4 regions of the Streptomyces vilmorinianum genome follow, and region 4 is predicted to be linked to each of the others. Evidence: riboswitches for the same ligand, from Rfam matches in the RefSeq annotation. Region 4 holds a riboswitch; each other region holds the start of a gene.
The links. Region 4 has a riboswitch for cobalamin ahead of FDM97_RS16085 (energy-coupling factor ABC transporter permease). Riboswitches for the same ligand answer to the same signal wherever they lie in the genome.
Positions count from the first base shown of each region.

Region 1: another riboswitch for cobalamin. It lies ahead of cobN (cobaltochelatase subunit CobN); the one in region 4 lies ahead of FDM97_RS16085 (energy-coupling factor ABC transporter permease).
Region 2: another riboswitch for cobalamin. It lies ahead of FDM97_RS10605 (cobalamin biosynthesis protein); the one in region 4 lies ahead of FDM97_RS16085 (energy-coupling factor ABC transporter permease).
Region 3: another riboswitch for cobalamin. It lies ahead of FDM97_RS07915 (terpene cyclase/mutase family protein); the one in region 4 lies ahead of FDM97_RS16085 (energy-coupling factor ABC transporter permease).

Region 1 covers NZ_CP040244.1:172,585-176,800, reverse strand. Annotated here, with positions in the region: gene cobN (cobaltochelatase subunit CobN) at 1-1,987, opposite strand, end outside; cobalamin riboswitch at 2,027-2,161, opposite strand; gene FDM97_RS00840 (cobalamin biosynthesis protein CobG) at 2,229-3,767, shown strand; gene FDM97_RS00835 (precorrin-8X methylmutase) at 3,764-4,216, shown strand, end outside.
Region 2 covers NZ_CP040244.1:2,273,861-2,278,076, reverse strand. Annotated here, with positions in the region: gene FDM97_RS10615 (inorganic phosphate transporter) at 1-815, shown strand, start outside; gene FDM97_RS10610 (hypothetical protein) at 828-1,049, shown strand; cobalamin riboswitch at 1,183-1,323, shown strand; gene FDM97_RS10605 (cobalamin biosynthesis protein) at 1,359-2,321, shown strand; gene FDM97_RS10600 (cobyric acid synthase) at 2,318-3,865, shown strand; gene FDM97_RS10595 (putative cobaltochelatase) at 4,056-4,216, shown strand, end outside.
Region 3 covers NZ_CP040244.1:1,698,874-1,703,089, forward strand. Annotated here, with positions in the region: gene FDM97_RS07905 (energy-coupling factor transporter transmembrane component T) at 1-1,078, opposite strand, end outside; gene FDM97_RS07910 (SCO2322 family protein) at 1,075-1,749, opposite strand; gene FDM97_RS07915 (terpene cyclase/mutase family protein) at 1,746-3,005, opposite strand; cobalamin riboswitch at 3,066-3,224, opposite strand; gene FDM97_RS07920 (MBL fold metallo-hydrolase) at 3,244-4,216, opposite strand, start outside.
Region 4 covers NZ_CP040244.1:3,428,087-3,432,302, reverse strand. Annotated here, with positions in the region: gene dhaK (dihydroxyacetone kinase subunit DhaK) at 1-768, shown strand, start outside; gene dhaL (dihydroxyacetone kinase subunit DhaL) at 774-1,388, shown strand; gene FDM97_RS16090 (PTS-dependent dihydroxyacetone kinase phosphotransferase subunit DhaM) at 1,385-1,789, shown strand; cobalamin riboswitch at 1,864-2,059, shown strand; gene FDM97_RS16085 (energy-coupling factor ABC transporter permease) at 2,089-2,796, shown strand; gene FDM97_RS16080 (energy-coupling factor ABC transporter substrate-binding protein) at 2,793-3,158, shown strand; gene cbiQ (cobalt ECF transporter T component CbiQ) at 3,165-3,914, shown strand; gene FDM97_RS16070 (ATP-binding cassette domain-containing protein) at 3,911-4,216, shown strand, end outside.

The sequences.
Region 1 (4,216 bases), 3.3 Mb from region 4:
CCTCGCAGAGCCAGCCGTCGACGTGCAGCAGGAAGTCGTCGAAGCCGTCGTCCTCGGGGCGGTCCTCCAGACCCAGGTCGTGGTCGAGCTTCGCGGCCTGGATCAGCGTCCAGATCTGCGCGCGGATCGCGGGCAGCTTGGACGGGTCCATCGAGGAGATCTGCGCGTACTCGTCGAGCAGCTGCTCCAGGCGCGCGATGTCGCCGTAGGAGTCGGCGCGCGCCATCGGCGGCACCAGGTGGTCGACGAGGGTCGCGTGCACGCGCCGCTTGGCCTGCGTGCCCTCGCCCGGGTCGTTGACGAGGAACGGGTAGATCAGCGGGATGTCGCCGAGCGCCGCGTCCGGGCCGCACGCGGCGGACAAGCCCGCGTTCTTGCCCGGCAGCCACTCCAGGTTGCCGTGCTTGCCGAGGTGGACCATGGCGTCCGCCCCGAAACCGCCGTCCTCGGCGCGCGCCGCGATCCAGCGGTAGGCAGCCAGGTAGTGGTGGGAGGGCGGGAGATCGGGGTCGTGGTAGATCGCGATCGGGTTCTCGCCGAAGCCGCGCGGCGGCTGGATGAGGATCAGCAGGTTCCCGCGGCGCAGGGCGGCGAGGACGATATCGCCTTCCGGGTCGCCTTCGGCGGTACGGGACCGGTCCAGGAACATCTCGCCGGGCGCCGGACCCCAGTGCTCCTCGACCTGCTCACGGAGCTCCTGCGGCAGGGTCGCGTACCAGCGCTTGTAGTCGGCGGCCGGGATACGGACCGGGTTGCGGGCGAGCTGCTCCTCGGTGAGCCATTCCTGGTCGTGGCCGCCTGCCTCGATCAGGGCGTAGATCAGCTCGTCGCCGTCGCCGGAGACCAGGCCGGGGATCTCGTCCTCGGGCCCGAAGTCGTACCCCTCCTCGCGGAGGCGGCGCAGCAGCGCGACGGCGGAGGCGGGGGTGTCGAGACCGACCGCGTTGCCGATACGGGAGTGCTTGGTCGGGTACGCGGAGAGGACGAGCGCCAGCTTCTTCTCGGCGTTCGGGATGTGCCGCAGGCGGGCGTGGCGGACGGCGATCCCGGCGACGCGGGCGGCGCGCTCGGTGTCGGCGACGTACGCCGGGAGGCCGTCCTCGTCGATCTCCTTGAAGGAGAACGGGACGGTGATGAGCCGGCCGTCGAACTCGGGGACGGCGACCTGGCTGGCGGCGTCCAGCGGGGAGAGACCCTCGTCGTTCTCCTCCCAGGCGGAGCGCGAGCCGGTGAGGCAGAGCGCCTGCAGGATCGGTACGTCGAGGGCCGCGAGCGCGCCCGCGTCCCAGGCCTCCTCATCGCCGCCGGCCTGCGCCTCGGCGGGCTTGGTGCCGCCGGCGGCGAGGACGGTGGTGACGATCGCGTCGGCGGACCGCAGGGTGTCGAGGAGCTCCGGCTCGGGGGCGCGCAGGGAGGCGACGTAGAGCGGCAGGGCCTGGGCGCCGGCGTCCTCGATCGCCTCGCAGAGCGAGCCGATGAAGGCGGTGTTCCCGCTCATGTGGTGGGCGCGGTAGTAGAGCACGGCGACGGTCGGGCCGTCGGTCCGCCTCGACTCGCGCTCCAGCGGGCCCCAGGTCGGCGCGGCGGCCGGGGCCTCGAAGCCGTGGCCGGTGAGCAGCACGGTGTCGGAGAGGAACCGCGCCAGCTGCTCCAGGTTGTCCGGGCCGCCGTGCGCGAGGTAGGCGTGGGCCTCGGTGGCGACGCCGACGGGGACCGTGGAGGTCTCCATGAGCTGGGCGTCCGGGGCCTGTTCCCCGGAGAGCACGACCAGCGGCCGGCCCGCGGCGCGCAGCGCGTCCAGGCCCTCCTCCCAGGACCGCAAGCCCCCGAGGAGGCGTACGAGAACGAGGTCGGCGCCGTCGAGAAGGCCGGGCAGCTCGTCGAGCGTGAGGCGGGAGGGGTTGGCGAACCGGTACTCGACCGGGCCGCCGGCCGCGCGGGCGCTGAGCAGGTCGGTGTCGGAGTGCGACAGCAACAGAATTCGCATGCGAGCGCAGGCCTTCCTCGGGGTTGTCCGCGCCCCGGGTGGTCGTGTGGACGGCGGGAGTTCCTGACTCACCCACCCCGTCTCCGGGCCGGGCTCACAGTGGCGGGACCGCGCCGGAATCTCACCGGGCTTCCTCCCCGGGGTCCTGGGACCCCATGCCGATCTGCATAGTAGAGCGTGGCCCCGGCGGGCCGGGGGGTTGGCCGGATCACACCCGGTGGCCGCCCGGATCCACGTGGGTATGCTCGCCGCCATGCCGCCCACCCCACCCACAACGCCCAACCGGGGCGAACCTCTCATAAGGGACCGTGGCGACGCCTGCCCCGGGGCGCTGCGCCTGCACCCCGCCGACGACGGCCGCCTGGCCCGACTGCGCCTGCCCGCAGGCCTGCTGACGGCTCATCAGGCCGAGGTCCTGGCCGCCGCGGCCGAGGCCCTCGGCGACGGACAGGTCAGTGTCACCTCCCGGGGAAACGTGGAGCTGCGCGGCCTCGGCGAGGGCTGCGGGGCGGAACTGGCGCGACTTCTCGCGGAAGCCGGCCTGCTGCCCTCCACGACCCATGAGCGGGTCCGGAACGTGGTGGCCTCGCCGACGGCGGGCCTGGACGGACTCGGCTTCGGCGACGTGCAGTTGTGGGCCCGCGAACTGGACGCGCTGCTGTGCGCGGAGGACTGGACGGCATCCCTTTCCGGCCGTTTCCTGTTCGTTCTGGACGACGGCCGGGGGGACGTGGCGCAGCTCGGCGGAGATGTGACCTTGATCGCAGCGGGGGCCTGTGCGGCCGGCGGCGACGGTACGGACGGGGCCCAGACCCCGGACGGACCGGACGGACCGGACGGACCAGGCGCCTCGGGCGCGGCGGGGGCCTGTGAGGCCGGCGGCAAGGGTTCGGACGGGGTCCGGACGCCGGACGGGCCGGATATCGGCGCGACAGCGACAAGCAGGCCGGGAGGCCGCGAAGCGAGCGAGCCCGCGCCGGGCGCGGCAGGGCCGGCGCGGCCGGATCGGGTCGCCTCGCCGGGCGCCCCGGGCACCGGCGCGTACCTCCGCGTGGGCGCCCAGGTCTTCCGGATCGCCGCCGCCGACGCCCCCCGCGCCGCGCTCGCCGCCGCCTCCGCCTTCCTCGCCGCCGCGCGGGACGCCGGGAACGGTGCCTGGCGGGTACGGGAGCTGCCCGAGGGACACGAGCCGGACCTGGCGGGGGCCCTCGCCCGGGCCGGGATCGCGGCGGAGCCCGTACCGGGGGCGGAAGTCCCGCACGGAGGACCCCCGGCACCCGGGCCCCTCGGCACCACCGCCCTCCATGTCCTCGCGCCCCTCGGCCGCCTCACCGCCGCCCAGCTGCGCGCCCTGCTCCCCGCCGACGAGGTACGGCTCACGCCCTGGCGCGGCGCGGTCGTCGTCGGGACCTCGGTCGGCGTCGGGACGGCCGGGGACCGGCTGGCCGAGCTGGAGTCGTACGGTCTGATCACCCGCCCCGACTCCCCCTGGGCCGGCGTCAGCGCCTGCACCGGACGCCCCGGCTGTGCCAAGTCCCTCGCCGACGTCCGCACGGACGCGAGCCCCGGCCCGGCGCCCGGACTCCCCGTCCACTTCTCGGGGTGCGAGCGGCGCTGCGGTCACCCGCACGGCACCTGGGTCGACGTCCTCGCCACCGCCGACGACACCTACCTGGTGAACGGCGCGCCCACCTCCCGTACAGACCTCCACGACGCGGTCGCAACGGCCCGCACCACCGCCCGCACCACCGCCCGCACGACCGCCCGCACAACGAGATGAGCGAGAACGACACGATGTTCGACTACGAGAAGGACGGGGCGGAGATCTACCGCCAGTCCTTTGCCACGATCCGTGCCGAGGCGGATCTGGCGGGCCTGCCCGCCGACGTCGCCCAGGTCGCGGTCCGCATGATCCACGCCTGCGGCATGACCGACCTCGTACGCGACATCGCCTACTCGCCCCTGGTCGTCTCCCGCGCACGCGCCGCGCTGCGCGCCGGTGCGCCGATCCTGTGCGACGCGCAGATGGTCGCGAGCGGCGTCACCCGCAAGCGGCTGCCGGCCGACAACGACGTGGTCTGCACGCTCTCCGACCCCTCCGTGCCCGCGCTCGCCGCCGAACTCGGCACCACCCGCAGCGCCGCCGCCCTCGAACTGTGGCGCGACCGCCTCGAAGGCTCCGTCGTCGCCATCGGCAACGCCCCCACCGCCCTGTTCCGCCTCCTGGAG
Region 2 (4,216 bases), 1.2 Mb from region 4:
TGGCCGCGATGTTCGCCGCCCGCCTGACGTACCGCCTCGACAAGAAGGCCGACAAGAAGACGACCGAGAAGGGCTACCGGGCCGGTCAGATCGCCTCCGCCGGTCTCGTCTCGCTCGCCCACGGCACCAACGACGCCCAGAAGACCATGGGCATCATCACCCTCGCCCTGGTCGCCGGCGGCATCATCGCCCCCGGCTCCAACCCGCCGGTCTGGGTCATCGTCTCCGCCGGTACGGCGATCGCGCTCGGAACCTACCTCGGCGGCTGGCGCATCATCCGCACGATGGGCAAGGGCCTCACCGACCTCCAGCCGCAGCAGGGCTTCGCCGCCCAGACCAGCGCGGCCACCGTCATCCTGGCCTCCTCCAGCCTGGGCTTCTCCCTCTCGACCACGCACTCCTGCTCCGGCGCCGTCATGGGCGCGGGTCTGGGCCGCAAGGGCGGTGTCGTCCGCTGGTCGACCGCCACCCGGATGTTCGTCGCCTGGGGCCTGACCCTGCCGGCCGCGGCCCTTGTCGGGGCCGGCGCCGAGTACGTCGCCCGTCAGGGCGACTGGGGCGTCTACGCCGTCGCGGCCTTCCTGGTCGCCTCGTGCGTCGCCATCTGGGTCGTCTCCCGCCGCCAGGTGGTCGACCACACCAACGTCAACGACGTCGAGACCGAGCCCGCGGGCGTCGTGACCACCGCCATCGCGGCCGTCACCCCGCCGCCGGCCGGCACCGTCGCCGCCGTCGCGGACGAGGACCTGAAGACCACCATCCCCTCGCCGGCCCCCGCGGACCCGGCAGCCCCCGCAGCCTCGGCCGCGGTGTAAGGAACGAACGACATGAAGATCGACTGGGCAGCTCTCGGCTCCGTCTTCGGAGTCAGCCTCGTGGCGACCGTCGCCCTCGTGGCCCTCTTCACCCTCGGCATCGTCGGCCTCTCCAAGCAGGAGCAGGCCGCCGCCCAGGGAGGCTCGGCCACCCTGGCGCGCACCGGCGCGTACGCCTGCTTCGCGCTGTGCGCGGCGGCCGTCGCGTACGGCATCTATCTCATCGTGGCCTGACGGCACACGCTCCGACGGCCGGGCGGGCCGCACCTTCGGGTGCGGCCCGCCCGGCCGTCGTTCGTAGGCACCGCCCTGGCGCTGTGTGGTGCTTCGCACACTGTCTCACCGCAGGTCAAGGGTGAGTTGACGGGTGTTCGCACAGCGTGGTGGACTGCCGAGGCCATTTACGGCGGCAGAAGAGGAAGCCCGGTGCGAATCCGGCGCGGTCCCGCCACTGTGACCGGAGCCTTCGGGCCCGGGAGTCAGGAACTCTCACCGCCGGTCACGTCGAGCCAGGGCGCGGACCCTGAGTGAGGACACAGCGCCATGCCCGGCCGCAGTGCAGCCACAGGTGTATTCGCGTACGGCGCCGCCGCCGGTCTGGCCGCGGACCTGCTCGTCGGCGACCCACGCCGCGGCCATCCGGTCGCCGCGTTCGGACGGGCCGCGGGTGCGGTCGAGAAGCTGCTGTGGCGCGATCACCGCGGCTGGGGCGCGCTGCACACCGCCGTCTGCGTCGGGGGTGCGGCGGGGGCCGCCGCGCTGGCCGCCCGTACCGTACGCGACCACCCCCGGGCCTCCGTCGCGCTGACCGCCGCCGCCGTCTGGGCCGTCGTCGGGGGGACGACCCTGGGCCGGGAGGCCCGCGCCATCGGCGGGGCCCTGGAGGCCGGCGACCTGGACGTGGCCCGCGAGCGGCTGCCCCATCTGTGCGGGCGCGACCCGCAGGCCCTGGACGGTCCGGCGATGGCCCGCGCGGTCGTGGAGTCCGTCGCCGAGAACACCTCCGACGCCGTCGTGGGCGCCCTGGTCTGGGGCGCGGTCGCGGGCGTGCCGGGCCTGGTCGGCTTCCGGGCCGTGAACACCCTGGACGCGATGGTCGGCCACAAGTCCCCGAAGTACCGCCGCTTCGGCTGGGCCTCGGCCCGGCTCGACGACGTGGCCGGCTGGCCGGGTGCCCGGCTGACCGCCGTACTCGCGACGGTGGCGGGTGGCGACCCGCGGGGGGCGCTGCGCGCGTGGCGGGCGGACGCGGCGAAGCATCCGAGCCCCAACGCGGGCCCGGTGGAGGCCTCGTTCGCGGGGGCGCTCGGCGTACGGCTCGGGGGGACGCTCTCGTACGGCGGCCGGGTCGAGCACCGGCCCGTCCTGAACGGCGAGGGCCGGGCCGTGGAGGTCGGGGACATCGAACGGGCGGTACGGCTCTCCCGGTGGGTGACCGGGCTGACCCTGGCCGCCTGCGTGGGCGGCCGGATGATCGCGAGCGCGCTGAAGCGGAGGAACGTATGAGAGGCGGGGGGCTGCTGGTCGCGGGGACCACGTCCGACGCGGGCAAGAGCGTCGTCACGGCGGGCATCTGCCGCTGGCTGGTCCGGCAGGGCGTGAAGGTCGCCCCGTTCAAGGGCCAGAACATGTCCCTGAACTCCTTCGTCACGAGGGAGGGCGCGGAGATCGGCCGGGCGCAGGCCATGCAGGCGCAGGCCGCGCGGGTCGAGCCGACCGCGCTGATGAACCCGGTGCTGCTCAAGCCGGGCAGCGACCGCTCCAGCCAGGTCGTCCTCATGGGTAAGCCGGTGGGCGAGCTGAGCGCCCGCGGGTTCTTCGGGGGGTCTGGGGGGTCGTCCCCCGGGAAAAGGCTGCACGGGGGGCGGCAGAAAGAGCTCTTCGAGCCGGTTCTGGCGTGCCTGGAGGAGCTGCGGGGCACGTATGACGCCGTGATCTGCGAGGGGGCGGGCAGTCCGGCCGAGATCAATCTGCGGCGCACGGACATCGTGAACATGGGCATCGCGCGGGCGGCGAAGCTGCCGGTGCTCGTCGTCGGCGACATCGACCGGGGCGGGGTCTTCGCGCAGTTCTTCGGTACGACGGCGCTGCTCGCGCCCGAGGACCAGGAGCTGATCGCGGGCTACCTGGTGAACAAGTTCCGGGGCGATGTGACGCTCCTCGAGCCGGGCCTGGACATGCTGTACGGGCTGACCGGGCGCCGCACCTTCGGTGTGCTGCCGTACGCGCACGGACTCGGCATCGACGAGGAGGACGGGCTGCGGGTGTCGATGCGCGGCGCCGTCCGCGAGTCGGTCGTGGCGCCTCCGGTCGGAGAGGACGTGCTGCGGGTCGCGGTGTGCGCCGTGCCGCTGATGTCCAACTTCACGGACGTGGACGCGCTGGCGGCCGAACCGGGCGTGGTCGTGCGGTTCGTGGACCGGGCCGAGGAGCTCGTCGACGCGGACCTGGTGGTCGTGCCGGGGACCCGGGGGACGGTGAAGGCGCTGGCGTGGCTGCGCGAGCGCGGTCTCGCGGACGCGCTGGCCCGGCGGGCGGCGGAGGGCCGGCCCGTACTCGGCATCTGCGGCGGCTTCCAGGCGCTCGGGGAGCGGATCGAGGACGAGGTCGAGTCGAAGGCGGGCACGGTGGACGGCCTCGGACTGCTGCCCGTCCGGGTCCGGTTCGCGGCCGAGAAGACCCTTTCCCGGCCGGTCGGCGAGGCCCTCGGCGAGCGCGTCGAGGGGTACGAGATCCACCACGGCGTCGCCGATGTGGCGGGCGGGGAACCGTTCCTGGACGGTTGCCGGGTCGGTGCGGTCTGGGGCACCCACTGGCACGGCTCGCTGGAGAGCGACGGCTTCCGCCGGGCGTTCCTGCGGGAGGTCGCGGCGGCGGCGGGCCGGCGCTTCGTACCGGCGCCCGACACCTCGTTCGGCGCGCTCCGGGAGGAGCAGCTGGACCGGCTCGGCGACCTGATCGAGGAGCACGCGGACACGGACGCGCTGCTGCGGCTGATCGAGCGGGGCGCGCCGACGGGGCTGCCGTTCGTGCCGCCGGGTGCGCCGTGAGTGGGGGCGTGGCGAAGCTGCGCGGGGGGTGCGCCCGGCCTGCGGCCGGGCCGGGGTTCCCACCCGCACCACCCGTGCAGGTAGGGCAGCAGAGGTGCGAGTGGCCCTTGTGGGGCAATACCCGCCGTCGACGGCTGCGGGCCGTCCCGGATCTACGCGAGCGTCAGCTATCTGAAGGAGTGACCACCCGATGAGCACCCGGTATCCGTTCACCGCCGTCGTCGGTATGGACGACCTGCGCCTCGCGTTGCTGCTCAACGCGGTGAGCCCGGCGGTGGGTGGTGTCCTCGTACGCGGCGAGAAGGGCACCGCGAAGTCGACCGCCGTGCGGGCGCTCGCGGACCTGCTGCC
Region 3 (4,216 bases), 1.7 Mb from region 4:
TCGGCACAGGGGCGACGAACGCGGGCACCAGGCCCACCAGCAACGACACGGCGGGCCACACCGGAAGTTCCGGCGCCTCCAGCGGAACGACCCCGGGATGCAGCGCCTCGTACGCGTAGCTGTTCGCCCAGATCATCAGCGCCGCCACCACCACCCCAGAGCCGGCCACCAGCCACGCCCGCACCCCCCACCGGTCCGGCCGGTACCGGCTCCGTACCGCACGGCGCCCGCCGAGCCGCAGCCCGGCCATCGCCGCGACCAGACCGGCGACCACCAGCGGCAGCCCGTACCCCGCGCCCTGCGCCGCCAGCAGACCGTACGAGCCCGCGCACACCCCGAGCAGCCCGCCCAGCGTCAGCACGTTCGTCGTCCGCCGCACGGCCGCCGGCACCTGGGCCGTACGCCCGTATCCGCGCGCGTCCATCGACGCCGCCACCGCGATCGAGCGCTCCAGCGCGCCCTCCAGGACCGGAAGGCCGATCTGCAGCACCGCCCGCACCCCGCCCGTCGGCCGCCCCCGCAGCCGCCGGGCCGTGCGCAGCCGCACCACGTCGGCCACCATGTTCGGCGCGAAGGTCATCGCCACGACGACGGCCACCCCGGCCTCGTACAGCGCGCCCGGCAGCGACTTGAGCAACCGCGCCGGGTTGGCGAGCGCGTTCGCCGCGCCCACGCAGATCAGCAGGGTCGCCAGCTTGGCCCCGTCGTACAGCGCGAAGACCACCTGTTCCGCCGTGACCCGGCCGCCGATCCGCACGCCCTGCGCCCACTCGGGCAGCGGTGCCTCGGGCAGGGTGAACAGCTCGTGCGTTCCCGGGATCGACGAGCCGAGGACCACCGAGAAGACCACCCGCAGGGCCACCACGAACAGGCCCAGCTTCACGAACGCCCCGTACGAACGCGCCCAGGGGGCGTCCGTGCGGCGGGCGGCGACGACATAGCCGGCGACGCCGACGATCAGGCCGAGCAGCAGCGGGTTGGTGGTACGGGAGGCGGCCACGGCCAGCCCCAGCGCCCAGAGCCACCAGGCGCCCGCGTGCAGCGCGTTGGAGCGGTTCGCCTCGGGGGCACGGATCATGCGCGGCGGCGCGCCTTCCAGATCGCGGCGCCGCCCAGCGCGAGTACGGCCGCCCCGCCCACGACGATCCCGGCGGAGGGACCCCCGTCGCCGTCGACGTCCGCCACCTTGGTGGCCGTGGCCGTGACCGTGGCCGCGGCCGTGGGATTCGCGCCGGAGTCGGTCTCCGCCACCTGCTCGCCGCAGCCCTTCGCCGGGTACCCCGCGATCCCGCACAGCAGCGCCGCGCTGTCGTACCGCAGCGGTTTCGCCACCGCGGCCAGCGCCTCCGCCGCCGTCGCGTCCTCGCGGACCTGCGCGCAGCCGGTCTTCCGTGCCGGGTCGGGCGGGGTCTCGCCCTGCGGGGCGTCCGCCGCCGAGCCGAAGTCGACGACGACCGCGACCCGCTTGGTGCCCGCCTTCCGCTCCGTACCGGAGCAGAGCGCCGTGAAGTCGGGGGCGGCGCCGGGCCGCGAGGCGTCGCTCGTGTCCTCGCTGACCGCGAAGCGGAAGCCGATCGCGTCCCCGTCCGCGGGCCGGGCGGTCGCCGGGCCCTGCGTCGCGTACGCCCAGTTCCCGCCGCCGTCGCTCTCCCAGAACGACCAGTACCGGTATCCGCCGGCCTGCGCGGGAGACGCGGCGGCCAGCGTGAGGACCACGCCCGCCGCCGCGCCGACGACTCTGGCCCTCACTTCTTGCGCCCGCTCAACAGGAAGCCGATCCCGACGCCGACGACCATGCCGATGCCGATGATCCACCACAGGTCGAAGGAGCCGGAGCCCTCGTCCTTCTTCTCGCTCGCCGAGGCGGTGGCGGACGGCGAGCTCTGCGGCGCGGGACCGGTGGCGCCCAGCTCCTTGAGGAGGTCGACCGAGCCGAAGGCGCGCGGGTCCACGCCCATGGCGTTCGCGGCGAAGATCAGCTGGGCCCAGGCGGCGGGGCCGCCCTCCTTGGCCCAGGCCGCGGAGTTCTGCTGCAGCCAGGTCAGCGCCCCGGCCGCCTCCTTGGTGGCGCCGGTCGCGGCCAGCGCGACGACGGCGTCCGCGGTGTTGCCGTAGTCGGGCAGCTCGGTCGGGTCGGCGGCGCCCGGCATCGGCGGAGTGTTCAGGTGGCCGGTCTTCGCCAGCGCGGCGGCCAGGTAGGAGGCCCCGTTGAGCGCGACCCGGTTCGCTGTGGGCTTGGGCAGGTCCGTGCAGGTGGGGGTCTGCTCGGGCTTCACCCCGCGCGCGGTGATGCCCTTGCCGAGCCCGGCGAGCGTGGCGGCCGCGGTGGCGTCGGCGTTCGCGAGCAGCGTGCCGTTCTTGTCGGGCTGGTACGCGAACGCGCCCGCCCCGTCCTTGGCGGAGCAGGGCAGGGCGAGGCCGAGCAGCGCGTCGTACGGGGTCCTGCCCTCGGCGGACTTCACCTCGCCCGGCTTCTCGCCGAGCGCGGTGAGCGCGCTGATCACGATCGAGGTGGAGTTGGCGTCGCTGGGGCTGCCGGGGTTGTAGCCCCAGCCGCCGTCCTTGTTCTGCACGCCCTTGAGCCAGCCCGCGCCGGCCGTGGCGGCCCGGGCCTGCGCCTCGGGGTCGGCACTGCGCGGCCTGGCCCCGGTGAGGGCCTGGACGGCGACGGCCGTGGCGTTGGTGTCCAGCATCGTGGCCGGGTCGCAGGGCTTGGTGGGGTCGGGCCGGTACGAGGCGAAGGCGCCGCTGTCGCACTGCTGCTCCCGCAGCCAGGTCACGGCCTGCTCGGCGGGCTGCACTCCGCTGGTCGTCTGCGCGATGAGGGCGACCGACTGGCGCCACACGCCGTCGTACGTCGGGTCCTTCGTGCCGTAGAGACCGGAGGGGATCACGGGCGCGGGGGTGGCGGACGGGGAGGGCGCGGCGGTCGCGGCGGGGGCCAGGCCGGTGCAGAGCACGGCGGCGGCGGCGAACGCGGCGGCGCCGCGGCGGACGGTGATCATGCGTGCTGGCCTCTCCTGCGGCCGGGCACCGGCACGCTCAAGGCACCAGGCTCGGCTCCGTATTCCTCGACGGTGCCGGCGGTCACGTCCCGGGCGGGGCATTCCGACTGACCACCAGGGGTGGCTCACGGTTGCGGGTCAGTGCCGGATTTGCACCGGCTTCCCCCCGTACGGGTGTGATGACGACTCGCACACTCTACCGGCCCGTACCCCCCACGCCCCGTGGGTGGGAGCGGCCTCACACTGCGACGTACGCGACCGGGTCCGTGCCCGCCACGGCCTCCGCGCGGCCCAGCTTCACCAGGCGGCGCACATGGGCCTCGGCCTCGCTGACCGCGATGTTCCGGGAGCCGTACGGGATCTGCTCCCAGGGGCGGTTCCACTCCATGCGCTCGGCGAGCTGCCACGGGGTGAGCGGGGCGGCAGCGAGCAGGGCGAGCAGTCCGGTCAGCCGCTCCTCGTGGTGGTCGAGCAGCTCCCGGACCCGGCCGGCGGCGTCCGCGAACGCGTACTGGTGGGCGGGGAGCACCTCGGCCACGCCCAGGCGTCCGATGCGCTCCAGCGAGTCCAGGTAGTCGCCGAGGGGGTCGGTGACGGTCGCGTCGTCCGGGTCCTCGTAGAGGCCGATGTGCGGGGAGATCCCGGGCAGCAGGTGGTCGCCGGAGAAGAGGCGGCCGCGGCCGGGCAGTCGCGCGGGGTGCTCCTCCTCCAGGTGGAGGCAGACATGGCCGGGTGTGTGGCCGGGGGTCCAGATCGCGCGCAGTCGCCGTCCCGCGAGGTCGAGGAGTTCGCCGGGGACGATCTCGCGGTCGGGGAGGGCGGAGCGCAGTCCGGGCAGGGTGCGCATCCGGCCGGCCGAGCGGGCGGCGAGGAGCGGGGCGGTGTGCTCCTCGGGGGCGCCGACGGCGGCCAGTTTGCGGGCGAGGTAGTCGAGCCAGGCGCCGGGCTCGGACTCGCGCGTGCGGCGGACGACGGCGGTGTCGGCGGAGTGCATCGCGATCCACGCGCCGGACTCCTCGCGGACCTTGCCCGACAGGCCGTGGTGGTCGGGGTGGTGGTGGGTGATGACGACCCCGTGGACGTCCCGTACGGACGTGCCCAACGCGGCGAGTCCCGCGCCGAGTTCGCTCCAGGAGGCGGGGTCGTCCCAGCCGGTGTCGACGAGGACGGGGCCGCGGTCGGTGTCGAGGAGGTGGACCAGGGTGTGCCCG
Region 4 (4,216 bases):
GAGGTGTTCACCTCGCCCGTGCCCGATCAGATGGTGCGGGCCGCGGCCGCCGTGGACAGCGGGGCCGGGGTGTTGTTCGTCGTCAAGAACTACACCGGTGACGTCCTCAACTTCGAGATGGCCGCCGAGCTCGCCGAGGACGAGGGCATCCAGATCGCCAAGGTGCTCGTCGACGATGACGTGGCGGTGACGGACAGCCTCTACACGGCCGGGCGGCGCGGGACCGGGGGCACGCTGTTCGTGGAGAAGGTCGCCGGGGCCGCGGCCGAGGAGGGCGCGCCCTTGGAGCGGGTGGAGGCGATCGCGCGGCGGGTGAACGAGCGGTCGCGGAGTTTCGGTGTGGCGCTCAGCGCCTGCACCACGCCTGCGAAGGGAAGTCCCACCTTCGACCTGCCCGCGGGTGAGCTGGAGCTGGGCATCGGGATCCACGGCGAGCCCGGGCGGGAGCGGCGGCCGATGATGACCTCGCGCGAGATCGCGGACTTCGCCGTCGACGCCGTACTGGACGACCTGCGGCCGTCCGGGCCGGTCCTCGCGCTCGTCAACGGCATGGGGGCCACGCCGCTGCTCGAACTGTACGGGTTCAACGCCGAGGTCCAGCGGGTCCTGACGGAGCGTGGGGTGCCGGTCGCCCGGACCCTGGTGGGCAACTACGTGACCTCGCTCGACATGGCCGGCTGCTCGGTGACGCTCTGCGAGGCCGACGAGGAGATTCTGCGGCTGTGGGACGCGCCGGTTCAGACGCCCGCCCTGCGCTGGGGCCGGTGAGAGGAGTGTCCGAAGTGACCGAGTTCGACGCCGCGTTCTTCCACCGCTGGCTGACCCGCGCCGCCGCCGTCGTCGACCGTGAGGCCGACCGTCTCACGGAGCTCGACGCGGCGATCGGCGACGCCGACCACGGCGCCAACCTGAAGCGGGGCTTCGCCGCCGTCACGGACGTACTGGGCAAGGAGCCGCCGGAGACACCGGGGGCCGTACTCGTCGTCGCGGGGCGGCAGTTGATCTCGACCGTCGGCGGTGCGTCCGGGCCGCTGTACGGAACGCTGCTGCGCCGCACCGGGAAGAGCCTCGGCGAGGCCCCGGCGGTGACGCTGCCGGAGTTGGCGGCGGCGCTCACCGCGGGGGTCGCCGCGGTCGCCCAGCTCGGCGGGGCCCAGGTCGGGGACAAGACCATGCTGGACGCGCTCGTTCCGGCGGCCGAGGCGCTGGGCGAGTCCTTCGCGGCGGCCCGGGACGCGGCCGATCGGGGCGCCCTCGCGACGGTACCTCTCCAGGCGCGCAAGGGCCGGGCGAGCTATCTCGGTGAGCGTTCCATCGGCCACCAGGACCCAGGGGCCACCTCGTCGGCGCTGCTGATCGGCGCTCTCGCGGAGGTGGCGGACGCGTGAGCGGACAGGTGGGCATCGTTCTGGTCTCGCACAGCGCGGCCGTGGCCGACGCCGTCGCCTCCCTCGCCCGGGGGCTCGCGGGCGGCGGGGCGACCGCACCGGTCGCCGCCGCCGGAGGCACCCCCGACGGGGGTCTCGGCACCAGCTCGGAGCTGATCGCCGAGGCGGCGAAGTCGGTCGACGGGGGTGCCGGTGTGGCCCTGCTCGTCGATCTGGGCAGCGCCGTCCTGACCGTCAAGGCGCTCCTGGCCGAGGAGGACGAACTGCCCGAGGGGTCGCGGCTCGTGGACGCCCCGTTCGTCGAGGGAGCCGTCGCTGCGCTCGTCACGGCGAGCGCCGGCGGGGACCTGGACGCGGTCGTGGCGGCCGCCTCGGAGGCGTACGCGTACCGCAAGGTGTGAGGGAGGAGCCCCTCAGGCGCCCGTCACAGCCCGTGCCCGAGGGCACCCGTGTTGTGATGTGCCTGGTCAACCCACTAATGTCGCAGGGCCTTGGTGTACGGGAAGCCGGTGCGATACCGGTGCGGCCCTCGCCACTGTGATCGGGAAGTCCGGCTCCGGCCCTTCGGGGCAGCCACTGGACCGCCGCGGGAGACCGCGGCGGTGTGGGAAGGCGGAGCCGCGGCGGCATGACCCGTCAGCCAGGAGACCGGCCAAGGCGCGTTGTCCATCCACGAGGTGCTGGAGAGGGTCTTCCCACCATGCATATAGCCGAGGGGTATCTGCCCCCTGTGCACGCGGCCGCCTGGGGAGTCGCGTCCGCTCCCTTCGTCGTCCACGGTGTCCGCGCGCTGACCCGTGAGGTGAGGGCCAACCCGGAGTCCACGCTGCTGCTCGGCGCCTCCGGCGCGTTCACGTTCGTCCTGTCCGCCCTCAAGATCCCTTCGGTGACGGGCAGTTGCTCGCATCCCACCGGTACGGGTCTGGGCGCGATCCTGTTCCGGCCGCCGGTGATGGCGGTCCTTGGCACCATCACGCTGCTCTTCCAGGCGCTGCTGCTCGCCCACGGCGGGCTCACCACCCTCGGCGCCAACGTCTTCTCGATGGCGATCGTCGGGCCGTGGGCCGGCTTCGGTATGTACTGGCTGCTGCGCCGCTTCGACGTGCCGCTCATGGTGAGCGTGTTCTTCGGTGCGTTCGTCGCCGACCTCTCCACGTACTGCGTCACCAGCGTGCAGCTCGCGCTGGCGTTCCCGGACCCGGGCAGTGGCGTGCTGGGCGCGCTCGCCAAGTTCGGCGGGATCTTCGCCGTCACGCAGCTGCCGCTCGCCGTCAGCGAGGGTCTGCTGACGGTGCTCGTGATGCGTCTGCTGAGGCAGTCCAGCAAGAGCGACCTGACCCGGCTCGGGGTCCTGCTCCCGGCCGGGAAGGGCAGGAAGACCGACACGACGGAGGCGAGCGCCCGATGAGCCGGAACGCGAAGATCAACGCGCTGCTGCTGCTCGTGGTGGTGGCGCTGGCGGTGCTGCCGCTCGCGCTGGGCCTCGGTGACGACAAGGAGGAGCCGTTCACCGGCGCGGACGGGCAGGCCGAGGCGGCGATCACCGAGATCGACCCCGACTACGAGCCGTGGTTCAGCCCGCTGTACGAGCCGCCGTCCGGTGAGATCGAGTCGGCGCTGTTCTCCCTGCAGGCGGCCATCGGCGCCGGTGTCCTCGCGTACTACTTCGGTCTGCGGCGCGGTCGCAGGCAGGGCGAGGCCCGTGCGGCGGCGACAACCGCGGCCGAGGCGGGGGCGAAGGCGCCCGTCGTGACCGCGGGCGACGAGTAACCGCCGGTGCTGCCGATCGACGCGGCGGCGCACAGCAGTCGCTGGCGCCGCCGTCACCCTTGCGAGAAGGCCGTGCTCGGCTTCGGTCTGACCCTGTGCGCGGTCTGTCTGCCGCCGTGGCCGGGTGCCGTCCTGGTCGCCGCGGCCACCCTCGCCGTGCTGCTGGGTCCGGCCGGTGTGCCGGGGCGTCAGCTCTGGCGTGCGTTCCGCATCCCGCTGGGTTTCTGTGTGACGGGCGCGATCCCGCTGCTGTTCGAGGTGGGCGGTCCACGGGGGCTCGTCGCCCTCGCGCCCGACGGCCCGGTCCACGCGGGTGAGCTGCTGCTGCGGACCTCGGCCGCGTCCCTCGGCGTGCTGCTGTTCGCGTTCACCACACCCGTCTCGGATGTGCTGCCCTGTCTGGTACGGGCGGGGGTGCCGGCGCCCGTGGTGGATGTGGCGCTGGTGATGTACCGGATCAGCTTCCTTCTGTTGGATGCGATATCCAAAATCCGACAGGCGCAGGCGGCCCGGCTCGGACTGACCACCCGGGCGGCGACCTGGCGCTCGCTCGCCGGGCTCGGCGCGACGGCGTTCGTGCGCGCTTTCGACCGGGCGCAGCGCCTGCAGACCGGGCTCGCCGGGCGGGGGTATGACGGGACCCTGCGGGTCCTGGTGCCCCAGGCCCCGGTGTCGGGCCGGTTCCTCGCCTCCACGGCCGGCCTCCTCGCCGGTCTCGTCGCCTTCACCCTCGTACTGGAAAGGTCCCTGCCGTGAGTGTTCCGCCGCCTGTCGTGGAACTGGTGAAAGCCGGGTTCGCCTACGAGGACGGGCCCGCCGTCCTCGACGGCATCGACTTCGGCGTGCCTGAGGGCCGGGCGATGGCTCTGCTCGGGCGCAACGGCAGCGGCAAGACGACGCTGCTGCGGCTGCTGAGCGGGGGTCTGCGCTGCGGCAGTGGCGCACTGCGCCTGGACGGTGAGGACGTGTCGTACGACCGGAAGGGCCTGACCCGGCTGCGGACGACCGTGCAGCTGGTCGTCCAGGACCCGGACGATCAGCTCTTCGCCGCCTCCGTG